4 regions of the Shewanella piezotolerans WP3 genome follow, and region 1 is predicted to be linked to each of the others. Evidence: predicted binding sites of a transcription regulator. Region 1 holds the regulator's gene; each other region holds the start of a gene.
The links. Region 1 encodes LexA, which represses DNA repair genes until DNA is damaged. Its sites were predicted from a motif close to TACTGTATNNNNATACAGTA; they were not measured.
Positions count from the first base shown of each region.

Region 2: a site for LexA is predicted at 1,359-1,378, ahead of recA (recombinase RecA). Genes of this name have one in related genera too.
Region 3: a site for LexA is predicted at 2,055-2,074, ahead of imuA (translesion DNA synthesis-associated protein ImuA). Genes of this name have one in related genera too.
Region 4: a site for LexA is predicted at 1,814-1,833, ahead of dinG (ATP-dependent DNA helicase DinG). Genes of this name have one in related genera too.

Region 1 is NC_011566.1:5,047,416-5,051,912, reverse strand. Features, by position in the region: gene coxB (cytochrome c oxidase subunit II) at 1-420, opposite strand, end outside; gene SWP_RS21405 (cell division inhibitor SulA) at 865-1,377, opposite strand; gene lexA (transcriptional repressor LexA) at 1,374-1,994, opposite strand; gene plsB (glycerol-3-phosphate 1-O-acyltransferase PlsB) at 2,308-4,497, shown strand, end outside.
Region 2 is NC_011566.1:1,386,333-1,390,829, forward strand. Features, by position in the region: gene mutS (DNA mismatch repair protein MutS) at 1-1,161, opposite strand, end outside; gene recA (recombinase RecA) at 1,482-2,549, shown strand; gene alaS (alanine--tRNA ligase) at 2,871-4,497, shown strand, end outside.
Region 3 is NC_011566.1:2,422,920-2,427,416, reverse strand. Features, by position in the region: gene SWP_RS10395 (Y-family DNA polymerase) at 1-437, opposite strand, end outside; gene imuA (translesion DNA synthesis-associated protein ImuA) at 456-1,970, opposite strand; gene def (peptide deformylase) at 2,180-2,671, opposite strand; gene SWP_RS10380 (MFS transporter) at 2,901-4,497, shown strand, end outside.
Region 4 is NC_011566.1:3,369,886-3,374,382, reverse strand. Features, by position in the region: gene dinG (ATP-dependent DNA helicase DinG) at 1-1,790, opposite strand, end outside; gene SWP_RS14375 (DNA polymerase II) at 1,892-4,276, shown strand.

The sequences.
Region 1 (4,497 bases):
GTAAAACTCTACATCTTGATTAAAGTAGCTGTAATGCCACTTCCACTGCGAACCCGTAATTTTAATAGTTAGGTCTGCATCGCTTGGATCTTCCATGGCTATGAGTGTTTTGGTTGCCGGAATAGCCATGATGATAAGAATAATAAAAGGCACTACAGTCCATAATATTTCGACTTTAGTACTTTCATGAAAGTTGGCGGCGACTGCGCCTTTTGATTTGCGGTGGTTGATCATGGCATAAATCATCACGCCAAAAACAACTAAGCCAATAGCACAACAGATGTAAAGGATGATCATGTGAAGGCTATAAACCTGTTCACTGATCGCCGTCACGCCTTCTGTCATATTAAGTGGCATTTCTGATGCAAAAAGTGCAGGCGTAAATATTAGCGCCAACACACAATACAACAATTGCTTCACTAGACTTCTCCTCTGTCAACAAGACAAAGAAGAGTCACACAGTAAGTCTCTGCTCTATGTAAACTCTTCAGTTCCCAAAAAAGCAACGATGACTTCAAAGTGCACGAGTGGCGTGTCTATCGTGTCGTTATATTATGTGTCGACTATCGATATGACTTTTGTAATTTCCAGTATCTATCTACTGGTTAGTGTAACCACTTTGGCACCTACGGCTGAAATATATCAGGCCGATCTCAGTCTTCATATACTCTAAAAGGATCTACAGTCCGTACATAAAGACCGACGACTAAATCGCTCGGATATAACAAAAATATCGTTGTTATCAGTTCCTACCCTACTTGGTGTTGAAATATTGATCAAGATCACTTTTTGACTAATTTCACTCATAAGTGAAATAAAAAAGCTCTCATGGAGAGAGCTTAGAACTGTAATAGAAATAACTGCTTAATGCATTGAACTAAATAAAGAGCCTTGATTACACCTATCATCCTGTGTGTTTATTGCGCTATCAGGTAAGTGAGCGTTCGCATTTTCAATCACTATACCTAATGCTTGTGCACTTTTGGCCACTAACTGTAAGCGTCTATTATCGCGCGCATCTAGGCTATTTGCCCAAGTAATTACCGCACTCGATGTGCCGCTTGTTAGCGCTTTTTCCATTGCCCAAAGAGTTTCGATTTCATCTTTAGCATGCACCAATAAAATTCTATCCATGCGCACACCAGCCGATGCTAGCATTTGCTTATAACCAATATTAGGTGGGCTAATCAATACGATCCAGCGCCCCTGCTGACTCAATTGAGCCAACTGAGCGCTAATCTTTGTTAGCTCATTGCGCCCTTGAGTGTGAGATACCATCGTTTCTATATCTACAACTGCTTTTTTCGTCATGGTAGAGGCTGGAATATCTTGCCAAAGACCAGGGTGACGAGGGCTAACACCTAATAATTTGTTCATTGCCAATCTCCATTGCGGATCACGCCAACTGCTAGCCCTTCAATGCTTAAGCTCTGGTTCGCTAGATCTACTTCTATTGGTGAATATTCTTCATTTTCAGCATGTAGAAAGACCTTATTACCTTTCTTTTCAAAGCGCTTAACGGTTACGTCATCTTCCACTCGAGCAACGACTACTTGGCCGTTACGTGCTTGCTGACTTTTATGCACGGCTAATAGATCACCTTCGAGTATGCCAATATCCTTCATACTGTCACCTCGGACTCGCAGTAGAAAATCAGCAGAAGGGCGGAACATGGCAGGGTCAACTTTATAGTGTTGTTCAACATGCTCTTGGGCGAGGATCGGCTCACCTGCAGCAACTTGACCAATTAAAGGTAAGCCGAGTTCGACCTCTTCCGGTTCCTCTTGAGTGAGCCGAATACCTCTAGAGGTTCCCGGTATGATCTCAATACACCCCTTTTTAGCCAGTGCTTTTAAATGCTCTTCAGCGGCATTGGCAGACTTAAAGCCTAAACGTCTCGCTATTTCAGCACGAGTCGGTGGCATACCTGTGTCTGAAATGTTTCGTTTAATCAACTCTAAAATTTCTGCTTGGCGCGGTGTAAGTGGTCTCATGGTTGAACCTGTTTTTCTATACAGTACCTGTTAGTATATACAGTAATTTAATCAGTGCAAGTATTAACCAAATTAATGTAAGCATAAGTTAAATTTACATTTATATGCCGTTGCTTTAAATGTTGGGCTGTGCGACGGCAGACTGGATGGGGGAATCATTCGACTCTAGAGCTAATACACTTAACTGCAACTAAGTCATTGTTCTATAAATACACAGTAACTTCAGGTGCGGATTGTAAAGCAATTGCACAAATCGTCGAAAATTCTGGTATTCTACGGGGTTATTAGAAGCGACTAACACTGCAAGCGAATCATGTCGAAAAAAGACTCTCTTTGGTTTAAATCTTTACGCTGGATCCAGAAAAAGTTGGTACACACTATTGTGGTACCTCATGATCCTTTTGATGATCTCAATCTCGATCCAAGCAAGCCACTCGTATATGTCATGAAAACAGAATCCGTGAGTGACATCGCGGCTTTAAGTGAAATGACCGGGACGCTAGGACTTCCAAGCCCTTATGATGACTTAGAGGTCAATGGCGTGAGTGCGCCGCGTGTTGTTTGCCTTGAAGGTAGCAAACCTCTATTTGGCGAGCGGGAAAGTGCTGAGCAGTATCTACACTGTTTTAAACGTCTGTTGAGTGTGCATAAGCAAAATGCTGAATTAGATATTCAATTGGTACCGGTCAGCCTTTACTGGGGACGCACCCCAGGTAAAGAAGATGACACTATGCGCGCGGCGGTTTTGGAACGTCAAAATCCAACTTGGTTACGTAAGTGTTTGATGATCCTATTTCTTGGTCGTCATAACTTCGTCCAGTTTTCTAACGCGGTGTCATTGCGCTATATGGCGGATGAACACGGTACAGATAAGCGTATCGCCCAAAAACTAGCGCGCGTAGCTCGAGTTCACTTTCAGCGCCAACGTAAAGTGATGACCGGCCCTCAGCTCCCTAAGAGACAAGCACTTTTCCATGCTTTGCTTAAATCTGATTCGATTACTAAGGCGATAAAAGAGGAAGCGGCCAGCAAGAAAATTTCAGAAACTGAAGCTCGTGCCAAAGCAATGGAATATCTTGATGAAGTCGCAGCTGACTACTCAGACAGCTTGGTACGTATAGCCGAGCGTTTTCTAACTTGGCTGTGGAATAAGCTTTATAAAGGAATCAACATCAAAGGTGCGGAGCAGATCCGTCAGCTACACCATGATGGCCATGAAATAGTTTATGTGCCGTGTCACCGTAGTCACATGGACTACTTGTTAATCTCATATATTCTCTATTATCAAGGTATGGTGCCGCCGCATATTGCTGCTGGTATTAATCTTAACTTCTGGCCTGCAGGGCCAATGTTCCGTCGTGGCGGCGCATTCTTTATCCGTCGTAGTTTCCGTGGTAATAAGCTTTATACCGCTGTATTCCGTGAGTATTTAGATCAGCTATTTACTAAAGGTTATTCGGTTGAGTACTTCACTGAAGGTGGACGCTCACGTACAGGTCGTTTATTGGCGCCTAAAACAGGCATGATTGCGATGACGCTTAATAGCGTTTTGCGTGGTGTTGAACGCCCTGTAACACTAGTGCCCGTTTACTTGGGTTATGACCATGTGATGGAAGTGGCTACTTACCATAAAGAGTTAAGCGGTAAAAAGAAAAAGAAAGAATCTGTCTGGCAGGTATTTGGTGCAATTCGTAAGCTAGGTAACTTTGGCCAAGGTTATGTGAACTTTGGTAAGCCAATAACGCTGCACAACTTCTTAAATGATGAAGTGCCTAATTGGCGTGAAGATATCGCCCAAGATCCTGAGCAAAAGCCAACTTGGCTAACGCCAGCTGTGAATACGTTAGCTAGCCAAGTGATGACTAATATTAATGATGCGGCAGCAGTCAGTTCAGTGACGCTAACGAGCTTGGTATTACTGGCATCAGAGCAAAATGCACTAGAGCGTAGTCAGCTTGAAAAGCAACTTGACCTTTATCTTACATTGCTAAAAGAGCTGCCTTATACCGAGTACACCTCAGTCCCAGAGGGGAGTGGTAAAGATCTGGTTTCTCAAGGTCTTGAGCTGAAGAAGGTTCAAATTGAAAGTGATGCGCTTGGCGATATTATCTCCATTGATGACAGTATCGCGATCACTATGACTTATTATCGTAATAACATCATTCATCTATTGGTGGTGCCATCACTGATCGCAGCCTGTTTATTGCGTAAAGAGCGTTGCACTCGTGATGATGTTGTTTGTGTGGTTAATGACTTTTATCCGTTGCTTCAAGCCGAACTATTTATGGGTATTGAAGATCCTAAGGTCTACGCAGATAGCATCTTAGATATCTTTGTTGCGCAGGGGCTGGTGATTGAAAATGGTCATTTTGAAGTTGCCGATGATAAAGTGAATCAGTTGCTATTGCTGTCTGGCACCATCGACGAAACTATGCAACGTTATGCTATCTTATTTAACTTGTTAGCGGTGAAGCCTAACATGGAGCGCTCTGAGTTAGAGCGC
Region 2 (4,497 bases), 1.7 Mb from region 1:
TTTTAATGTTTGTTGTAGTTGAGGCAGTAACCCTAATGCCTGGCGCAATCGGGCAAAATCTCTAGGTCGGGCATTACGAAGCGCGATACGTGCTGTAATTCGTTCTACATCCCCTAGCGCTTTTAAATCTTCAGCTAGAAGCTGGTAGTTTTCGGTTGCAATTAACTCGGCAATTGACGATTGCCTTGCCTTAATCACCTGGTGATCTCGCAGTGGTTGATGTAACCAGCGCTGCAACATGCGACTACCCATAGCAGTAACTGTACTGTCTAAAACGGATGCTAAAGTATTAGTGTGCCCACCTTGTAAGTTAACGGTTAGTTCTAGATTACGGCGGGTCGCTGCATCTAACACTATGCTATCAGTTTGGTTAAAACGCACAATAGAGTTAATGTGTGGCAGTGCGGTACGCTGAGTATCTTTAACGTACTGCATCAAACAGCCAGCAGCTTGTAGCGAAAGTCTCGCACCTTCAATACCGAAACCATTAAGATCTTTTGTACCGAATTGATTTAGTAGTAAACGTTGGCAGGTATCAAAGTCAAACTCCCATTCAGGACGACGACGAGTACCATTCATGCCGGCAATAAGGCTCATTTGCGAAAAATCTTCGCTATATAGCAATTCTGCAGGGTTGGTTCTTTGCAGTTCAGCTTCTAGCGCTTCGGTATTTGCAAGCTCTGTGATCACAAAACGACCCGATGCGATATCTAGCGTGGCGTAGCCGTAACCGCTCTTACCTTGATAGAGCGCGGCTAACAAATTGTCTTGTCGCTCCTGCAGCAAAGCCTCATCGGTTAAAGTACCTGGGGTCACTATGCGAACCACTTTACGCTCAACAGGGCCTTTTGAAGTTGCGGGATCACCAATTTGCTCACATATCGCAACCGATACTCGTAGTTGAACTAACTTAGCGAGATACCCTTCTACTGCATGATAGGGAAGGCCAGCCATGGGAATAGGATCACCGCCGCTTTTGCCTCTCGCTGTTAATGATATCCCTAACAGCTCGGATGCGAGCTTGGCATCTTCGTAGAAAAGCTCGTAGAAATCCCCCATGCGATAAAATAGCAACATGTCTGGATGTTGCGCCTTTAACGTTAAATATTGACGCATCATTGGGGTATGTTTTTCTAAGTTTTGCGGTTCAATTGCAGTCATTGATTTGCTTTGCCTGTACTTTTACTGCGGCCGTCGTGAGCCATGAAACAATTATGGGAGCCAATCTTAGCAATTTTTTACTCATTTTAGTGTGGATAATTGCAATGAAATACTGTTAATTCATGTTTATGTGGAACACTAAATAGTTATCTTATTGATTTTATATGTTTTATAAAAAAATCTTGCACAGTACTTGATACTGTATGATTGTACAGTATACTAGTTTCATATTGAGGCTCTAGAGAAGGCATTAGAGTCATCACCTAAATGATAATACAGTGCTGATACTGTATTAGCACTGAGATCCAAAGGACATAAGAATGAAGACTGATCCAAATAAAGAGAAAGCGTTAAATGCCGTTTTAGGTCAAATTGAAAAGCAATTTGGTAAAGGTTCAATTATGAAGTTGGGCGAAGATCGCTCAATGGATGTTGAAACTATCTCGACAGGTTCTCTATCTTTGGATGTAGCATTAGGCGCAGGCGGCCTACCAATGGGACGTATCGTTGAGATCTACGGACCAGAGTCATCAGGTAAGACAACGCTTACTCTTGAAGTTATCGCAGCAGCGCAGAAGCAAGGCAAGACTTGTGCCTTTATCGATGCAGAACATGCCTTGGATCCTGTTTACGCTCAAAAGCTAGGTGTTGATATTGATAACCTACTTTGTTCACAGCCAGATACTGGTGAGCAAGCGTTAGAGATCTGCGATGCATTAACTCGCTCAGGTGCTGTAGACGTGATTATTGTTGACTCGGTTGCAGCACTAACACCAAAAGCTGAAATTGAAGGCGAAATTGGTGACTCTCACATGGGCCTTGCTGCACGTATGATGAGCCAAGCGATGCGTAAACTTGCGGGCAACCTTAAACAGTCGAATACACTGCTTATCTTTATTAACCAAATTCGTATGAAAATTGGTGTGATGTTTGGTAACCCAGAGACTACTACGGGTGGTAACGCACTTAAGTTTTATGCGTCTGTTCGTCTAGATATTCGACGTACTGGTGCGATTAAAGATCGTGACGAAGTTATTGGTAACGAAACACGCGTAAAAGTGGTGAAGAACAAGATTGCTGCACCATTTAAGCAAGCTGAATTCCAAATCCTTTACGGCCAAGGTATTAACAGTACTGGTGAGTTAGTTGACCTTGGTGTTGTGCATAAACTGATTGAAAAGTCGGGTGCATGGTATGCATATAAAGGTAGCAAAATCGGCCAAGGCCGTGCTAATGCTGGTAAGTACTTAATCGAGAACCCAGAAATCTCTGATGAGATTGAAACAGCACTTCGTTCTATGTTGCTTAGCAAAGGCGAAAAAGTCGCTGCTGGTGCAACTGATACGGCTGGTGATAATGTTGATATGGAAACTGGTGAAGTTTTTTAAACGACTATCATCATTCATTAGCCCTAAACCCTTAGGGTTATAAATGCCAACCACGGCGTGCTTATAGCGCGCCGTAGTTGTTTTTAAGGTGCAACTTTTCGAGCCGTCGATGAATTTTTTGTCGATATGCCGATAACAGACTGCTTTTACGTTCATATCTATTGGTTACCGCGAAAGATCCATTTTATTTTTAACTGTCTAGCTAGTTTTGCATCTACAGGGCTGGTTGTTAGTCATTACACTGCTTATAATGCTGTTCATAAAAAATTTCTCATTAGGCTCTTTACGAGCTAGTTGCACAACCTAATTCAGGACGGTTTCATGTATCAAACCACTGCAGCACTGCGTAGTGCTTTTTTGGAATATTTCCGCACAAATGGTCACCAGGTCGTTGATAGTAGTTCATTAGTGCCGGGTAATGACCCAACACTATTATTTACCAATGCGGGCATGAACCAGTTCAAGGACGTATTTCTTGGCGAAGACAAGCGCAATTATACACGCGCTACCTCTTCTCAGCGCTGCGTTCGCGCAGGTGGCAAGCATAATGATTTAGACAATGTTGGTTATACAGCACGCCACCATACATTTTTCGAAATGTTGGGTAACTTTAGCTTTGGCGATTACTTTAAAGAAGATGCAATTAACTTTGCATGGAACTTCTTAACTAAAGAGTTAAAGCTACCTAAAGAGCGTTTATGTGTAACGATTTACGAAACAGATAACGAAGCCTATGATATTTGGTCTAAGAAAGTCGGTGTAGCGCCTGAAAATATCATTCGCATTGGTGACAACAAAGGTGCCGCTTATGCGTCGGATAACTTCTGGCAGATGGGTGACACGGGTCCTTGTGGTCCTTGTACTGAAATATTTTATGACCATGGTGAGCATATTTGGGGCGGACGTCCTGGTACTCCTGAAGAAGATGGCGACAGATTTATTGAGATCTGGAACATTGTATTCATGCAGTACAATCGTCAATCTGACGGTGCGATGAACCCGTTACCAAAGCCATCGGTTGATACTGGCATGGGGATTGAGCGTATCGCTGCTATTATGCAGGGCGTGCACTCGAATTACGAAATTGACATTTTCCAAGCGCTTATCAAAAAGACTGCAGAAATTCTAGGGGTGACTGATTTAGAGAATAAGTCATTGCGAGTTATTTCAGATCATATTCGTTCATGCGCCTTTTTAATCGCTGATGGTGTTATGCCATCAAACGAAGGTCGCGGTTATGTACTTCGTCGAATTATTCGTCGTGCAGTGCGTCATGGCAACAAGTTGGGCGCAACGAGTAGTTTCTTCTATAAGTTAGTCCCTACATTAATCGAAGTGATGGGTGATGCTGCTAAAGGTTTAGTGGCAACACAAGCTATCGTAGAAAAATCACTTAAAGCTGAAGAGGAGCAATTTGCTCGTACTCTAGAGCGTGGTCTAGGTATTTTAGATAATGCACTTTCTGGCTTGAAAGGCGATGTACTCGACGGTGAAACAGCATTTAAGCTATATGACACTTACGGCTTCCCTGTTGATTTGACTGCTGACGTGTGTCGAGAACGCGATATCACAGTTGATGAAGCGGGTTTCAAAACTGCAATGGCTGAGCAGCGCAGTCGTGCTCAAGCTGCTGGTCAGTTTGAAACGGATTACAATGAAGGCCTCAAAATTGATGAGCAGAGTGGTTTTGTTGGTTACCAAGAGCTTAATAACCAAGCGACCGTTACCGCTATTTATAAAGCGGGCGAGCCTGTTGATGCGCTAAATGTTGGTGATGAAGCAGTTATCGTACTTAATAACACACCGTTTTATGGTGAATCAGGTGGCCAGTGTGGTGATAAAGGTGTTCTGCTAGCTGACGGTATTGAGTACCAAGTAGCTGATACACAGAAATATGGTCAGGCAATAGGGCATATCGGTAAGCTTGCTGAAGGCTCGATTGTTGTTG
Region 3 (4,497 bases), 2.6 Mb from region 1:
CGATACTGCTCAATAAGCTTATCGATGCCATTAAAAATAAGTGCCATTGAACTGACTTCTAGTAGCAGTGTATTCGACACAAATTCATCAACATCAAGCTTAATTTTCGACGTTTTCTTTTGATCCTCATTGCTTAATGAACAGCGTAGCGGTACGACTCGAGCACTAAACTCGTAGCTCCATTGACACAACCAGTCTGAAGCCTGTTGACTAATAGTGGCGTCAAACTCCACCAACATCGCCGATGGCATTAAACTTTGTGCAGTAGACAGGCTCATTCCCAATTTTACGCCAGCTTGTTCACTCAGACTATCAAGCGCAAGCACTTGCAGTGACTTCGGCTCATACAGTAATACTGCTGTGCTTTGCTCCAGCTCATTACGATAATAAAAATATTGCAATGCCCATTGTGGGTAATGGGCTGCTAGCCATAACATATCAATCAACGACCTTTATTAATGGATCTTGTGAGAAAGATTACCTACTGCAGCTAGCGGGCTATAATAGGGTTCAGCCCACAAATCAGCAGTGGAGCTAACCGCAGCGTCTTCAAGTGTATCTTGAAGCCAATCTCCAACATTAGAAAATGAAGTAGCGGCTAGTTCATCACCTTGCTTAATGGATCCCTGCACAAACTCACTAAAGGAACTTTTAAGAGAGCTTCTAAGAGAACCTGTAGCTTGTAGGCTTAACCTGCGTATAGGTTCAAGGGATAAAGCAGACTCTTTATCCTGTGCCGAGTCTTGATAAACAGGTTGAAGATTAAAGCCCTTCTGCTCTTTAATGCGATTAACAGTGCGATGCCTGGTAACTCTTGTCGTGGTCATGACAGTCGTAGTCAGCGTTATCATGGCGATCCTCGCATTCGTCACATTGATAAGTGCATGCTGATAACTAACAGTAATCGGTAACTGTGGCCGACTAAACACCACACTATAATCGGCAAGCCCTTCCTCAATGCTCATCGGTAACGTTTCAAAAGGTGCTTTATTGTGCGCTTGAGTAAACAGCTCACAACTGTGCGGCTCAACATCATTGCTCACTTCCTGTAAGGTATTTTGCATCGGGTAAGCATCGACTCCAAGTAGGCTTTCCTTAATATGTGGCGGTAGCAAGGGTAAACTAAACATAGGGCTAGGCCAGCCTCCTCTGCGTTTAATAATGTTGACCTCGGTCATACCTAAGTGACTACTAAAAAATGGGCTTGATGCGGCTTGCTTAGGCACCAATTTCAACATAGAAGCTGCTGCGCTTGAGTCTGCATGGTCATGGTGGTTAACGTTATTTCGAGCCGAAAAAAACTGTCGTTGCAGCGCTAAGCGTAAGTTCACTGGGTGTGACAGCTGTGCACAACGGGTTGGCAAATAGAGCATGCATAGCGACTCCCCCTTCTCAGCTGCCAGTTGTAAACGTCTTGCTTCAGTGGTCGACAAGTTATCTAACCAAGCCAATACTAGCGGTACAGAACCATTCGAAAGTGCCTGCTCAATAGCCCACAAACGCTCTTTCCTTTCTTCTGTATCAATCCAGATTAAACGTGCGAGTTCAAGCCCTTGCTGCAATAAAGCCTGCGCTGAAGGTATGTGAGGTGGCGCCACCAACATAACCATCGAATCTTGCTCTTGCGCGGCGTCTTTTATTGAAGATTGCCCCTGCCCTATCAATTGGCTGAGCATAGGTAATACCATACTCAGTTCGCCTTGACCGACACCGTCACACAACACTTCACATACACCAATTTGTGGCCAACCATTATCTGCGAGATGTACATCAAGTAATGAGAAACCCGTTGGATATGCCAATTGTTGCTGCTGCCATTGCTGCCCACGCCAAATATCTTGCCGCGCCAATAATTGACCCAATGAGCTAGCATTATCTTCAGCTGGGATTATGAGTGGCACACTATCAACCCGCTCTGATGCCATCGTATCTTGAAATACCGAGTATGCCTTCGCACTTGAACGCCCCATATCTACACCTTTCTTCATGATAAAAGCGTATTTATTTGAAGGGGGTCACCTGTATATAAACCAGGAAGATTCCAACACAACAAATACTGTACATACATACAGTATAATTATCTTTATTAAGATCGCAAGTACTCGATTGAGATCTTTAAGCCAAAAAAAACGCCCCTCTAAAAAGAGGGGCGTTAGCAAAGCGGGTTACAGTGAATGAACTATTTATACTTCTTCACTTTTTTAAGCGCTATTTGTTGTTTCAGCATTGATAGGTGATCGGTAAACACTATACCTTTAAGATGATCCATCTCATGTTGTAGCACAATTGCAAGAAACTCATCAGTATCGATTTCAAATGCTTGACCAGTGCGATCTAATGCAGTGACCTTAACACCTTCATGACGATTCACTTTAGCGCGGTAACCAGGGATAGACAAACAACCCTCCTCACCTTGAAACTCTCCACGAGTTTCAACAATTTCAGGGTTAATTAATACCATAGGCTGATCGCGTTCTTCAGACAAATCGATAACCAAAATAGCATGTAAGCTACCCACTTGTGTGGCCGCAAGCCCAATACCGTCATCGGTGTCGTACATGGTTTCAATTAAGTCATCAATAAAACCCTGTACTGCATCGATGTCTTTAACAGGCTCCGCTTTACGCTTAAGCCGAACATCAGGAATGGTTAAAATGTCTAACACTGCCATATCATTATCACACTAGTATTAACTAAAAAGTTCGCGCTATTATGACCGAATCAACAACAAAGGCAACTCCCTCTAGATTTAGAGGGATAAATTTACGAGTTACTCTCATCTCATAATGACAAACCCACTATTAGCTTTTCGCTAAAAATTCAAAAATCCACTAATAGATCCATTTCATTAACAAGTTATGATATATTCGAATAAATGTATAAAATATACGGATAATAATATGTCACAAGCTGTGCGATCTCCTTTACCCCCTACATTCTTCGTCGCAAATACGATGGAGATCTTCGAACGACTTGCTTGGTATGGCTTCTTTGCCTTGTCTTCGCTTTACATGACCTCACCACAAAACCAGGGCGGACTTGGGTTTTCAGACCAAGAGCGTGGCCTACTACAAGGTATGATCCCTTTTTTCTTATACCTATTTCCGGTATTGACTGGCGCACTTGCCGATCGATACGGTTATCGAAAAATGTTCTTGGTCGCCTACGCGATCATGTGCCCCAGCTATTACTTACTTGGCCAGGTCGATAGCTTTACAGGTTTCTTTGTCGCCTTTATGGGTGTGGCTGTAGGCGCTGCATGTTTTAAGCCTGTAGTAACCGGGACTGTGGCTCGCACAACCGATGACACTAACCGTGGCCTTGGCTTTGGGATCTTTTACATGATGGTCAATATCGGTGGATTCTTAGGTCCATTCATTGCAGGTTATGTGCGTGCCATCAGCTGGGACTGGGTGTTTATTATGTCCGCATTCTGGATCGGGCTTAACTTCATTCCTGCACTATTTTTCTATAAAGAACCAACGGATCAGAATAGCCAAAAAGGAAAGCCACTCAAAGCAGTGTTTGCCGATATTCAAGAAGTACTCGGCAATGCCCGTTTTGCTATTTTGTTTTTTGGCACATTAATCATTCTGATGTCTTATGGCGCTAAATGGATCACTGGTGAAACCACTCTGATTATCTACGCAGCTTGGTTCAGCACTCATCTTGTTTGGGATAAGCTTGCTTCTTCTAAAAAATCAGCGCCGTGGTATGGTCAGAAAATAAGCTTAGGTAATAAACCCTTTGTGATCTACCTGCTTATTCTATCGGGCATGTGGATGGTCTATCAGCAGATCTTTATTACTTTACCTATTTTTATTCGCGACTTTGTCGACACTACAGATCTCGTTTTGATGCTAGCCAATTATCCTGACTTACAGCAATTCTTTGCTCCTGTTGATACCACTTTATTACAATCGGAGTTAACTCGTTTAGCACAAGAGTTCAGTGCTGGAACACTGAGTGCCAAACAAGCCTATTTTGAATTAGTTCATGCCAAGGTAATGGTGCCTACCGCAGAGATAAGCCAAGCATTTACCGCAATAGGTCAAGCTCCCGCCTTAGCTGCGCAATATGCTCAAAGCTGGGCCAATGACTATCGCCAAGTGAATCCTGAGTACCTAATCGGACTTAACTTTTTGTCTATTGTGTTAATGCAGTTGTTGATCAGTCGTTTCGTTGAACGCTTCCAAGCACTGCCGGTATTGGTCGGAGGCACCATTATTCTTGCTCTCGGGACAGCTATTGGTGGGTTTGCACATGGCGCAGTAATGGGCGGCGCAATGGTACTCACTTCCATTTTGGTATTCTCAATTGGTGAAATGGTTGCGTCACCAAAGAGCCAAGAATATGTTGCGAGTTTTGCACCAAATGATAAGAAAGCCATGTTTATGGGCTACTACTTTGTATCATCGGCTATTGGATTTCTGCTTGCAGGCCCGCTGTCAGGCTACCTATACAGTGAAGTTGCTAAAGGTGCTGAACGCCCAGATC
Region 4 (4,497 bases), 1.7 Mb from region 1:
CCGGGTAGATCGAGTCCCTCTGAGAAGCTGCCAGTACCAAAGATAATACTTGGTTTCGTATCATCACAAAGGGCTTTGTGCCGCTTTAAGATCTCTTGTCGTGGCAAGGTACCTTGAATGAGTAAGTTCGTTTTAATTTTATTTTCGACTAGATCTGCCACTTTTTCCATCTGCCAGTAAGATGCAAACAGCACTAAGCTTGCCATCTCATCTTCAACAAGTGCAATAATCTGTTTTGCCAGCTCATCGGTATAGTTGTCATGAGTTGGCTCAGTGTCCATTTGTGGTAGAAACAGCGTGGCATTTTGTTCAAAGTCAAACGGTGAGTCGAGCGCAAGGTAACGGCTACCATCATTAATAGACAGACCGACTTGATGAGTGAAATGATTAAAATTGTTCAGTGCTCTGAGTGTTGCGCTACAAAGTACAACCCCTGCAGCTTTATCCCAGAGTAAGTTCTCAAGCATAAAACCGACTTCAATTGGTGAAGCACTGAATAAATAATCTGATTGCTTCCCTGTCAGCTGCTCTATCCAGCGAGCCATTGGTGCGCCTTTAGGGTTATCTTGTTTGGCCATCATCCTCCACAGCTTTTGTAAATTTTCGATCCGCTGCAGCATAAAACCTGTTTCTGACAGTAATGCCTCTGATAGGTGTTTAGGGATATCACCATCTTTTATCGCTTCATTGAGCAAGGCGAGCATTTTATTAAACTGTTTTAGTGCAACGTTAGATGCTGTGGCTAAGTTTTCTGCGAGAATAAGCAAGGCTGGGGGCAACTTACCATGTTCGAATCGAAAGCGATTTTCAGGGTTATCGAACTGTTTGGCCTGAGCATCACAAAAATGGGCGACCTGATTTAGTAAACCACTGATATCACCAATATGGTCCAGCATTGCTTGCGCTGGGGCAATAATATAATTGCTTTTAATCTGGTTTTGCAGCTTCGATGTCGTTTTAGTTAGCTTTTCCAGCCAATCGCTGGCGCCTCGAATTGTGGCTTGTGCACTACTAAAATCACGAGCGACGATAGGCAGGTGATGTGCTTCATCAATGACATAGTAAAGATCTTCAGGGTCGGGTAAAATAACACCTCCTCCGAGTTCTAAATCTGCAAACAATAAGCTGTGGTTAGCAATCAGAACATCCCAAGTGTCGATATCTTCTCGGGCTTTATGAAACGGGCAGTTTCTATGGCTGGCAAGTTGTTTGTGACAGCTGTGTTTATCACAAGCTATTTGCTGCCATAGATGATCAGGAAGTGGTTTCGTGAGTGTATCGCGTTCTCCATTCCATCGGGACTCTTTAAAATCTTTAAGTAGACCTTCGAGCATATCGACTTGGCTTTGATCGGGCTTGGATTGCCACATTGCCATTTGGGAGCTGTTGTCTGGACCAACAAGCATCTCTAGCTTTGATAAACACACATATCGCTGACGCCCTTTGACTAAACCAAAGGTAAAATCTAACCCTGAGTGCTGCAGGAAAAAGGGCAAGTCTTTGTGTAGCAACTGCTCTTGCAGTGCCACAGTAGCAGTTGCGATACAGACCTTTTTTTTACTGGCTAATGCCAATGGGATTGTTCCTAGAATATAAGCCAGTGACTTACCAATACCCGTGCCAGCTTCTACCACTATTATTCGGCGCTGCTTATCGTATTCCCCCGCAAGTGTTTTTGAGATCTCAGCGACGATATAGTTCTGTTCTCGCCGAGAACGAAAGTTGGGCAGAGACGAGGCGATGCCTTTATATATAGTACGGATCTGGGTTTTAACGTCTGCGGATAACATGAATGCACTGGTCCAGTAAATAATGCTGTACATAATAACAGTGATTACATAGCCTAAGAAGAGATAAGTGATTATTCGTGAATTTAATTGAGTCTTTAGCCATGAATCCTACTGTTAGTGCGTCACAGATATTGAAAGGTCGTGTGCTAACTCGTCACGTCACCCAGCAAAAAACGGGATTAAGTTTAGAATATGTGCTCGCCACCGCATCTGGCCCCGTCATAGTTGAAATTCCGGAGCAAGAGCACGTTTGCTTTATTCGAACAACTGATGAAGGGCTGCTCAGCGAGCACCGAGAGCTTAGCAATATCCGCTGCAAGCGTTTGCCGCTAAGAAACTTCCAACGCGAAAACGTTAGCGCACTTTACTGCAGTGATATAAGGCAACAACGAAATTTGATTCGAGTTGCTAAAGACCAAGCCATAGAACTGTATGAAAGTGACATTAAGGCAGAACATCGATTCCTCATCGAGCGTTTTATCGCTTTAGATACTGAATTTATTGGTCATTATGTGGATGCTAAACAAGGTATAGAGCCAAGGTTTATCGCTAAAAAAGCTCGACCAGCAGAGCTGGTACAGCCTCTTAAAGCCATCTCGCTTGATTTTGAATGTAGTTTTTCTGGTGAACTCTATTCTGTTGGCTTATATGGCCAAACGGAAAATGGTGCCGTATTTGAAAAAGTGATAATGGTAGGGCAGCCTCAAGAGGTTGAGGTTAATTATATTCAGTGGGTTAACAATGAAGTGGCATTGATCCATGAGCTTGTCGCTTGGTTTAAAGAATACGATCCAGATATCATTATAGGCTGGTCTGTAGTGACATTTGACTTAGCATTGCTATATCGCCGCGCTAAACATCATGGCATAGCACTGGCCATTGGACGCAATAACCAAAATCTATCTTGGAAAGTCGAAGATAAATATCGACCAGAGACGCTCTCACTTTATGGCCGAGTTGTGCTTGATGGCATTGATTGGTTAAAAGCTGCTTTTTACCAATTTGATCGCTATTCACTGGAATTTGTTTCGCGAACATTGCTAGATGAAGGGAAAGCTATCGACAATGTTGGCAATAGAATGGATGAGATTAATGACCTGTTTGCCAATGATAAGCCTGCCTTAGCTCATTACAACCTAACTGAGAGCCGATTGGTATGGGATATATTTAAGAAAACGCAGTTGTTTGATTTTGCTATCGAGAGAGCCAAGTTGACAGGCTTGGAACTTGGGAGAGTTGGAGCTTCTGTGGCTGCATTCATGAACCTCTACTTACCGCATTTACATCGAAGTGGTTATGTTGCGCCGAGTACTCCTGCCAGTGATGGTATTGAAAGCCCTGGCGGTTATGTAATGGATTCAGTTCCAGGCTTATATAAGCACATCTTGGTGTTAGACTTTAAGAGTCTTTATCCATCGATAATACGCACATTCCTCATCGACCCTAAAGGCCTAGTAGAGTCGGTGCAGGAAGATGACTCTGAAACAGTAGCAGGTTATTTAGGTGCAAGTTTTAGTCGTAAAACCCCCATATTACCGCAGTTGATTAAGCACCTTTCAGAGCAAAGAGAGCAGGCCAAAGCCAACCAGGATGCTCCATTATCTCAAGCAATTAAAATTATCATGAATTCGTTATACGGGGTGCTTGGCTCTCGTGGCTGTGTATTTCATGATGCCAAGCTTGCAAGTTCCATCACAATGCGTGGCCATGAAATAATGAAACAGACACGGAGCTGGATAGAGGAGGAGGGCTTTGAAGTTATTTATGGTGACACTGACTCGACCTTTGTGTGGTTGGGTAATGATTATGACGAACAACAGGTGCAAGCGACGGGTAAACGCTTAGCATCAAAAGTTAATCAGCAATGGCGACAAAAGTTAACCGACGACTTTAAACTAGAGAGTTTTCTTGAGTTGGAGTTTGAAACCCATTTTGAACAGTTTTTTATGCCAACGCTCCGAGGCTCAGCCGAAGGTTCTAAAAAACGTTACGTCGGTACAAAGCTAACCGTTAAAGGTGAGAAGGAGTTGATTTTTAAAGGAATGGAGCAAGTGAGAAGTGACTGGTCTCCCTTAGCTAGACGTGTGCAATATGAGCTGTATGAGCGACTGTTCAATCATCAAGATGTAGAGGGCTACATTAAATCCACGATTGAAAAACTAAATCGAGGAGCCTATAGCGAGGAGCTGATCTTCGTAAAGAATTTAAGGCGTAACCTTGAAGACTACACCGCAAAGTCTTCTCCACACTTAAAGGCAGCTAGATTACTGTTTGACGCTACCAATGATGAGAGCGTGACCAAAAGAGGAGCAAGAATAGAGTACGTGATGACAATATCAGGCGCAGAACCTGTTTCCCACCAAACATCTCCCATTGATTTTGATTACTACATTAATCGCCAGTTAGGACCTATTGCCGAACCAATACTTTCAATAATGAATAAAAGTTTCAGCCAAGTAACATCAAATCAGATGACGTTAATTTAAGTTCTGAGCTATTAACGAGCTGCTGATTAAATGTTAACAAATGGTTTAATCCTTTGTTGGTTGTGGTTTCTCTAGTTAATTTAGTGCAAAACATGGCTAGTTTTGTGATGTTCGTCTTTGAGTGATTGCTAATCTTTTGCTAACCTCGTTCGCAATTAGGACAGAAAGAAAACAACGGAATGGAATAAATATTGATGAAGCAGACTGAACATAATTAAAGG